Regions from separate parts of the Streptomyces deserti genome, predicted to be linked through region 2. Evidence: riboswitches for the same ligand, from Rfam matches in the RefSeq annotation. Region 2 holds a riboswitch; the other holds the start of a gene.
What was found. A riboswitch is a leader RNA that binds a small molecule or an ion and turns the genes downstream of it on or off. The one in region 2 is predicted to bind glycine.

Region 1 (3,398 bases), on a different contig from region 2:
CGCCCGGGTTGACGGCGATCCCGGCCTGCGGGGGCAGGCCGCGGGCGAACTCCACGGCCGGGGCGATGGTGTACGCCATGTGGGCGCCGACCACCTGGCGGAACTGCTCCTCGGAGCTGAACACCGGCACATACGCCTGCCCCTCGATCTCCAGGGAGGGCAGGTCGAGGGGGCCGCTGTGCGGGCCGCCGCCATTGGGCAGCGGGATCCAGACGAAGCTCCGGCCGAGCACCTCGATGATCCGGCCGCCGGCCGACGGTCCGACGCCGAGGGACGCCGAGAGCACCTCCTCCAGCTCGTTGCCGGGCCATCCGCCGTGCGGGTGGGGGTGCGCCTGCGCCGGGAAGTCCGCGGAGAAGTCCGCCGGGAAGTCCATCTGCCTACCGCCTGCCTGGAACCTGCTGTGGCTGAAAGGCTAACCGGTACCGCACCCCGGCGTTCAGCCCGTGAAGCCGATGCGGCGCAGGGTGTTCGCCGCGTCCCGGTCCACGAGGATCGCCGAGCCGCAGCCGGCGGGCAGGTCGCCCTTCTCGACGGAGCGCAGCAGGCGGGTGGTGGCCGCGCGGTGCCGCAGGAAGGCGTAGCGCGAGACCCCGCGGCCGCGTTCGCGCTGGCCGGCCAGGGCCTGTTCCGGCGTGACGTCGAGCAGCAGCAGGTGCAGGACGCCGCCCCGGCGGCGGGCCTCGCGGGCCAGCCAGCGGCGCACCCAGGCCTGCGTGCCGCAGTCGTGCACGACGATCCCTTCGCCGGTGCGCAGGGCGCGGCGCAGCCCGGTGTAGTGGGCGAGGCGGACGAGCGGGCGGTAGACGGCGTAGGGGAGGAAGCGGGGCATCCGGGTGTCCCAGCGGTCGCGCGTGTCCTGGGAGTCGATGCGCACCCCCTTGACGGCGCGCCGCATGAGGGTGGACTTGCCGCTGCCGGGCAGACCGGTGATCACGACGAGGTCCTGCGGGGCGAAGAGCAGGGCGTGCGGGCTGCGGCCGCCCCTCTCCCGCAGATCACGGACGACGGGTGACCGCAGTGGGCCGCACGCCTCCCGAGCCGGGTCGGGCTGCTTGGGCAGCGCCATGCCCGTGGTCGTGGCGTACGCCGTGGTCCTGTTCACCGTGATCGTCCTCCCCTGGGGCCAGGTACGAGTCCCATCCCCGCCGAGTGTAAAGAGAAGGTAATGCCGGAGGTCTCGTGTTTTCGTTCACTTCCCGCAACAGGCGTGTCACAGCCTGCTGTGATCGCCTGTGCACGCTGTGCGTTCCCTGTGAAAGGTCCCCCTGCCACGCCCGAGAGATGCGTGCAATGATGTGCGCGCCAACTGCATACCGGCCGTTTGAATCCGCGCGGGAGAGTTCCCAGCACACTGTCGCTGGGGCGCCGAAGGAGCAAGTCCCTCCCTTGAATCTCTCAGGCCCCGTTACCGCGCGGGCGAGGCACATCTGAAAAGCGGGCCACCCCTGACGACCGGAAGGGGCGGTCCCACCCAAGGTGCAAGCCGTGATCGTCCCTGTGGCGGTCGTGGCGAACCTCTCAGGTTCCGATGACAGATGGGGAGGAACGACCTCGCCGTCATGCCCTGGGAGACGACCGACCGATGAGCAGTGCCGATTCCCCTGTATCCCCCGCGTCCCATCCGCTCCGCCATACCGCGCTCGATGCCGTGCACCGTGCGCTCGGCGCGACGATGACCGACTTCGCCGGCTGGGACATGCCCCTGCGCTACGGCTCCGAGCGCGACGAGCACACCGCCGTCCGTACGAAGGCCGGGCTGTTCGACCTCTCGCACATGGGCGAGATCACGGTGACCGGCGCCCAGGCGGCCGCGCTCCTCGACTACGCGCTGGTCGGCAACATCGGCGCCGTCAAGGTCGGCCGCGCCCGCTACACCATGATCTGCCGGGAGGACGGCGGCATCCTGGACGACCTGATCGTCTACCGGCTCGCCGAGACCGAGGCCCCCGAATATCTGGTCGTCGCCAACGCCTCCAACGCCCAGGTGGTGCTGGACGCCCTCGTGGAACGGTCCGCCGGCTTCGACGCCGAGGTGCGCGACGACCGTGACGCCTACGCGCTGATCGCCGTCCAGGGGCCCGAGTCCCCGGGGATCCTGAAGAGCCTCACCGACGCCGACCTCGACGGCCTGAAGTACTACGCCGGGCTGCCCGGCACGGTCGCCGGTGTCCCGGCGCTGATCGCCCGTACCGGCTACACCGGCGAGGACGGCTTCGAACTGTTCGTGAAGCCCGAGCACGCGGTCGAGCTGTGGCAGGCGCTGAGCAAGGCGGGCGAGAGCGCCGGACTGGTCCCGTGCGGGCTGTCCTGCCGGGACACGCTGCGCCTGGAGGCGGGCATGCCGCTGTACGGGCACGAGCTGTCGACCGGGCTCACCCCGTTCGACGCCGGGCTCGGCCGGGTGGTGAAGTTCGACAAGGAGGGCGACTTCGTCGGCCGCGCGGCCCTGGAGCGGGCCGCCGAGCGGGCCGCCTCGCAGCCTCCCCGGGTCCTCGTCGGCCTGGTCGCCGAGGGCCGCCGCGTCCCGCGCGCCGGGTACACGGTCGTCGCCGGCGGCGAGGTGATCGGCGAGGTCACCTCCGGCGCCCCCTCCCCCACGCTGGGCAGGCCGATCGCGATGGCGTACGTCGACCCGGCGCACGCGGCGCCGGGCACGCCGGGCGTCGCGGTGGACATCCGGGGCACCCACGAGCCGTACGAGGTCGTGGCGCTGCCGTTCTACAAGCGCCAGAAGTAGACACTTGACGCGCGGCCCCGCGTGACCCCGCGCACATTCACGCTGCTCAGCAGCGGTTTCAGTAGTCCCCCATTCATCAGCACTCCCCCGCGTACAGGAGAATTCAGGCCATGAGCAACCCCCAGCAGCTGCGCTACAGCAAGGAGCACGAGTGGCTGTCGGCCGCCGAGGACGGTGTCGCGACGGTCGGCATCACGGAGCACGCGGCCAACGCGCTCGGCGACGTCGTCTTCGTCCAGCTCCCGGAGGTCGGTGCCACGGTGACCGCGGGCGAGACCTGCGGCGAGCTGGAGTCGACCAAGTCGGTGTCCGACCTGTACTCCCCGGTCTCCGGTGAGGTCACCGAGGTCAACGAGGACGTCGTGAACGACCCGTCGCTGGTGAACTCGGCCCCCTTCGAGGGCGGCTGGCTGTTCAAGGTGCGCCTCACGGACGAGCCGGCCGACCTGCTCTCCGCCGCCGAGTACGACGCCCACATCGCCGGCTGAGGAGCCCGTACATGACGTCTCTTCTGAACGCCCCGCTGCACGAGCTCGACCCGGCCGTCGCCGCCGCGGTCGACGCCGAGCTGCGGCGCCAGCAGTCCACCCTCGAGATGATCGCCTCGGAGAACTTCGCGCCGGTCGCGGTCATGGAGGCGCAGGGCTCGGTCCTCACC
Region 2 (3,398 bases):
CCGTTGGCGCGGTGGTACCCGCGCACGGCGAGCAGTCCGGCCAGCTCACCCTGCGACCCGGCGTTGGGCTGCAGCGACACCTTGTCGTACCCGGTGACCTCGGCGAGACGTTCCTCCAGCTCACGGATGAGCGTGAGGTACCCCTGCGCCTGCTCGGCGGGCGCGAAGGGGTGCAGCTGCCCGAACTCGGGCCAGGTGACCGGCTCCATCTCGGTCGTCGCGTTGAGCTTCATCGTGCACGAGCCCAGCGGGATCATGCCGCGGTCCAGTGCGTAGTCCCGGTCAGCCAGCCGGCGCAGGTAGCGCAGCATCGCCGTCTCGGAGCGGTGCTGGTGGAAGACGGGGTGCGTCAGGTACTCGTCGGTGCGCAGCAGCGCGGCCGGGAGGGATTCCTCGGTCACCGCGTCCAGCGCCTCGATGTCGCCCTCGACCCCGAACGCGGCCCATACGGCACCCACCTGGGCCCGCGTGGTCGTCTCGTCGCAGGCGATGGACAGGTGGTCGGCGTCGACGTGCCAGAGGTTGACACCGTTCTCACGCGCGGCGGCGACGACCTCGGCGGCACGGCCCGCGACGCGCACGGTCAGCGTGTCGAAGAAGGCGCCGTGCACGACCTCGACGCCACCGGCCTCGAGCCCCGCGGCGAGGATGGTGGCGTACCGGTGGGTGCGTCGCGCGATGCCCTTCAGGCCCTCGGGCCCGTGGTAGACGGCGTACATCCCCGCCATCACGGCGAGCAGCACCTGCGCGGTGCAGATGTTGCTGGTGGCCTTCTCACGGCGGATGTGCTGCTCGCGCGTCTGCAGCGCGAGCCGGTACGCCCTGTTCCCGTCCGTGTCGACGGACACGCCGACGAGCCGCCCGGGCAGGCTCCGCGCGAACGTCTCCCGCACCGCCATGTATCCGGCGTGCGGCCCGCCGAAGCCCATCGGCACGCCGAAGCGCTGCGTCGTCCCGACCGCGATGTCCGCGCCGAGCTCGCCCGGCGACTTCAGGAGTGTCAGCGCGAGCAGATCGGCGGCGACGGTGACGAGCGCGCCGAGCTCGTGCGCCTGGTCGATGACCGGCTTGATGTCGCGTACGGCCCCGGAGGCACCCGGGTACTGGATCAGCACGCCGTTGATCTCACGCTCGGCGACCTCGGCCGGGATGCCCTCGCCGAGGTCGGCGACGACGACCTCGACACCGGTCGGTTCGGCACGGGACTGGATCACGGCGATGGTCTGCGGCAGCGCGTCCGCGTCGACCAGGAACAGGCCCTTCTTGTTCTTGCCCATACGCCGGGACAGCGCCATCGCCTCGGCGGCCGCGGTGCCCTCGTCCAGCAGCGAGGCCCCGGAGGTCGGCAGACCGGTGAGGTCGGCGACCATCGTCTGGAAGTTGAGCAGCGCCTCCAGCCGACCCTGCGAGATCTCAGGCTGGTACGGCGTGTAGGCCGTGTACCAGGCCGGGTTCTCCATGACGTTGCGCAGGATGACGGGCGGCGTGAAGGTGCCGTAGTACCCGAGCCCGATCATGGAGTCGAGGACCTGGTTGCGGTCGGCCAGCGACCGCAGCTCGGCCAGCACCTCGGCCTCACTGCGCGCGCCCGGCAGGTCGAGCGCGTCGGTGTTCTTGATCACATCCGGGACCGCGGCGGCGGTGAGCTCGTCGAGCGAGCCGTAGCCGACCTGCGCGAGCATCTTGGCCCGCGCCTCCTGGTCGGGCCCGATGTGGCGCTGCTCGAAGGGGATTCCCTGCTCGAGCTCGGAGAGCGGAGTGCGATGGGCGGTCATTGCGGAGGCCTCCTGGTCTGACACGACCTTCGAGGGGCACCACGGCACGGGTGCCCGGACGGCCTCCCCCTCTGTCATCTCAACCTGAGAGCTTCACCGGATCGCCCCAAAGCGCCCGGCTTTCACCGTCGGTGAGAGCGGAAGCCGTCGACACCCGCTCTGCTTTCCAGAGTGACCTCGTCCGTGCGGTACGTGGGCCTGAGAGATTCCGGGGAGGATTTGCTCCTTCGGCGCCTCCGATGGTGCCTGGAGGACTCTCCCGCACGGGGTCAGCAGCCGTCTGCCAGCCTACCAGCGAGGTCAACGCCCGGGCCTTCGAGTGGCCGCGTTCCCAATTGTGCCGTTTTGTAGTGCTTACGAATGAGTTGCGACCAGTTGGAGGGCACGTGCGAACCGACATCGATCCGCGCAACCTGATAGGCCGCAAGGCGTTCGACCGGAACGGCACCAAGATCGGCACGATCGACGAAATCTACCTCGACGACGCCACCGGCGTCCCGGAGTGGGCCGCGATACGGACCGGCCTGTTCAGCAGGGACGCCTTCGTCCCCCTGGAGCCCAGCGAGCTGATCGACGGCGCCCTCCACGTCCCCTTCGACCGCGCCCTGATCAAGGATGCCCCCGACTTCGGCGTCGGCCGCCACCTCTCCCCGGAGCAGGAACTCCAGCTCTACCACCACTACGGTCTCGACGTGGCCGCTCCTCCCCCGCTCCCGGACCACGAGGTCGGCAGACTCGCGGGCACGGACGAGACGGCCTGAGACCGGGCTCGCGGTCCTGCACCCCCGTCGGCGGGAAACCGTCGAGACGAGCCCAGCCCGGCCAGGCCCGGGCTCCTGTCCGCCTCAGCCCTGGCTCGCCGACCGCGCGTCCACGGACCCCGCATCCGCATCCGCATCGGACCCCCCGCCCTCCCCGGGTCTTCGCGGCACCAGCGGCAGCGGATCCGCCGGCTCCAGGTCCGGATCGTCGATCCGGAACGTCCGCACCCGCCCGGGCTCCGACTCGGGCGTCTCGAACCGCACGGTGACCCGCCCGAGTCCGCTGCCCTGCACCCACCCGTGCCCGTACTCGGCGTGCCGCACGTCGTGCCCCGCGGGCCATCTCCGCTCGACGGGCGCCTGCTGCTCCTCGACGGGCACCTCCTCGGGTTCCTCGACGGGACTGTCGGCCCGCTCCCCCGCCGCCTGCGCGAACAGATCCTCCTGCGTGTAGTCGGCGAGCCCGCTGACCCCGACCCCGAGCAGCCGTACGCCACCCGTCGTGTCGACCGAGTCCAGCAGCCGGGCCGCCGCCTCCCGGATCACCGCCGGATCGTCAGTGGGCCCGCGCAGCGTCTCGGACCGGGTGAGGGTCGAGAAGTCGTACCGCCGCACCTTCAGCACGATGGTCCGCCCCGACAGCCCGGCCCCGCGCAGCCGCCGCACGCACCGGTCGGCGAGCCGCTGCACCTCCAGCCCGACCCGCACCCGGTCGTGGATGTCCACGTCGTACGTGTCCTCCACCGACACCGACTTCGCCTCCCGCTCGGCCACCACGGGCCGCTCGTCCCGCGCCAGCGCCATCGCGTACAGGGCGTGCCCGTGGGCCTTGCCCAGCAGCCGTACGAGTTCGTCCTCACCG

Region 1: linked by a shared signal. The riboswitch ahead of gcvT (glycine cleavage system aminomethyltransferase GcvT) and the one ahead of gcvP (aminomethyl-transferring glycine dehydrogenase) in region 2 are both predicted to bind glycine.

Annotation. Positions count from the first base shown of each region.
Region 1 is NZ_BAAGRZ010000016.1:142,232-145,629, forward strand. It holds gene ACYVMZ_RS24845 (enhanced serine sensitivity protein SseB) at 1-376, opposite strand, end outside; gene ACYVMZ_RS24850 (AAA family ATPase) at 440-1,105, opposite strand; glycine riboswitch at 1,326-1,424, shown strand; glycine riboswitch at 1,425-1,548, shown strand; gene gcvT (glycine cleavage system aminomethyltransferase GcvT) at 1,586-2,740, shown strand; gene gcvH (glycine cleavage system protein GcvH) at 2,851-3,228, shown strand; gene glyA (serine hydroxymethyltransferase) at 3,240-3,398, shown strand, end outside.
Region 2 is NZ_BAAGRZ010000058.1:2,408-5,805, forward strand. It holds gene gcvP (aminomethyl-transferring glycine dehydrogenase) at 1-1,775, opposite strand, end outside; glycine riboswitch at 1,952-2,047, opposite strand; gene ACYVMZ_RS38350 (PRC-barrel domain-containing protein) at 2,162-2,536, shown strand; gene ACYVMZ_RS38355 (DNA polymerase IV) at 2,621-3,398, opposite strand, start outside.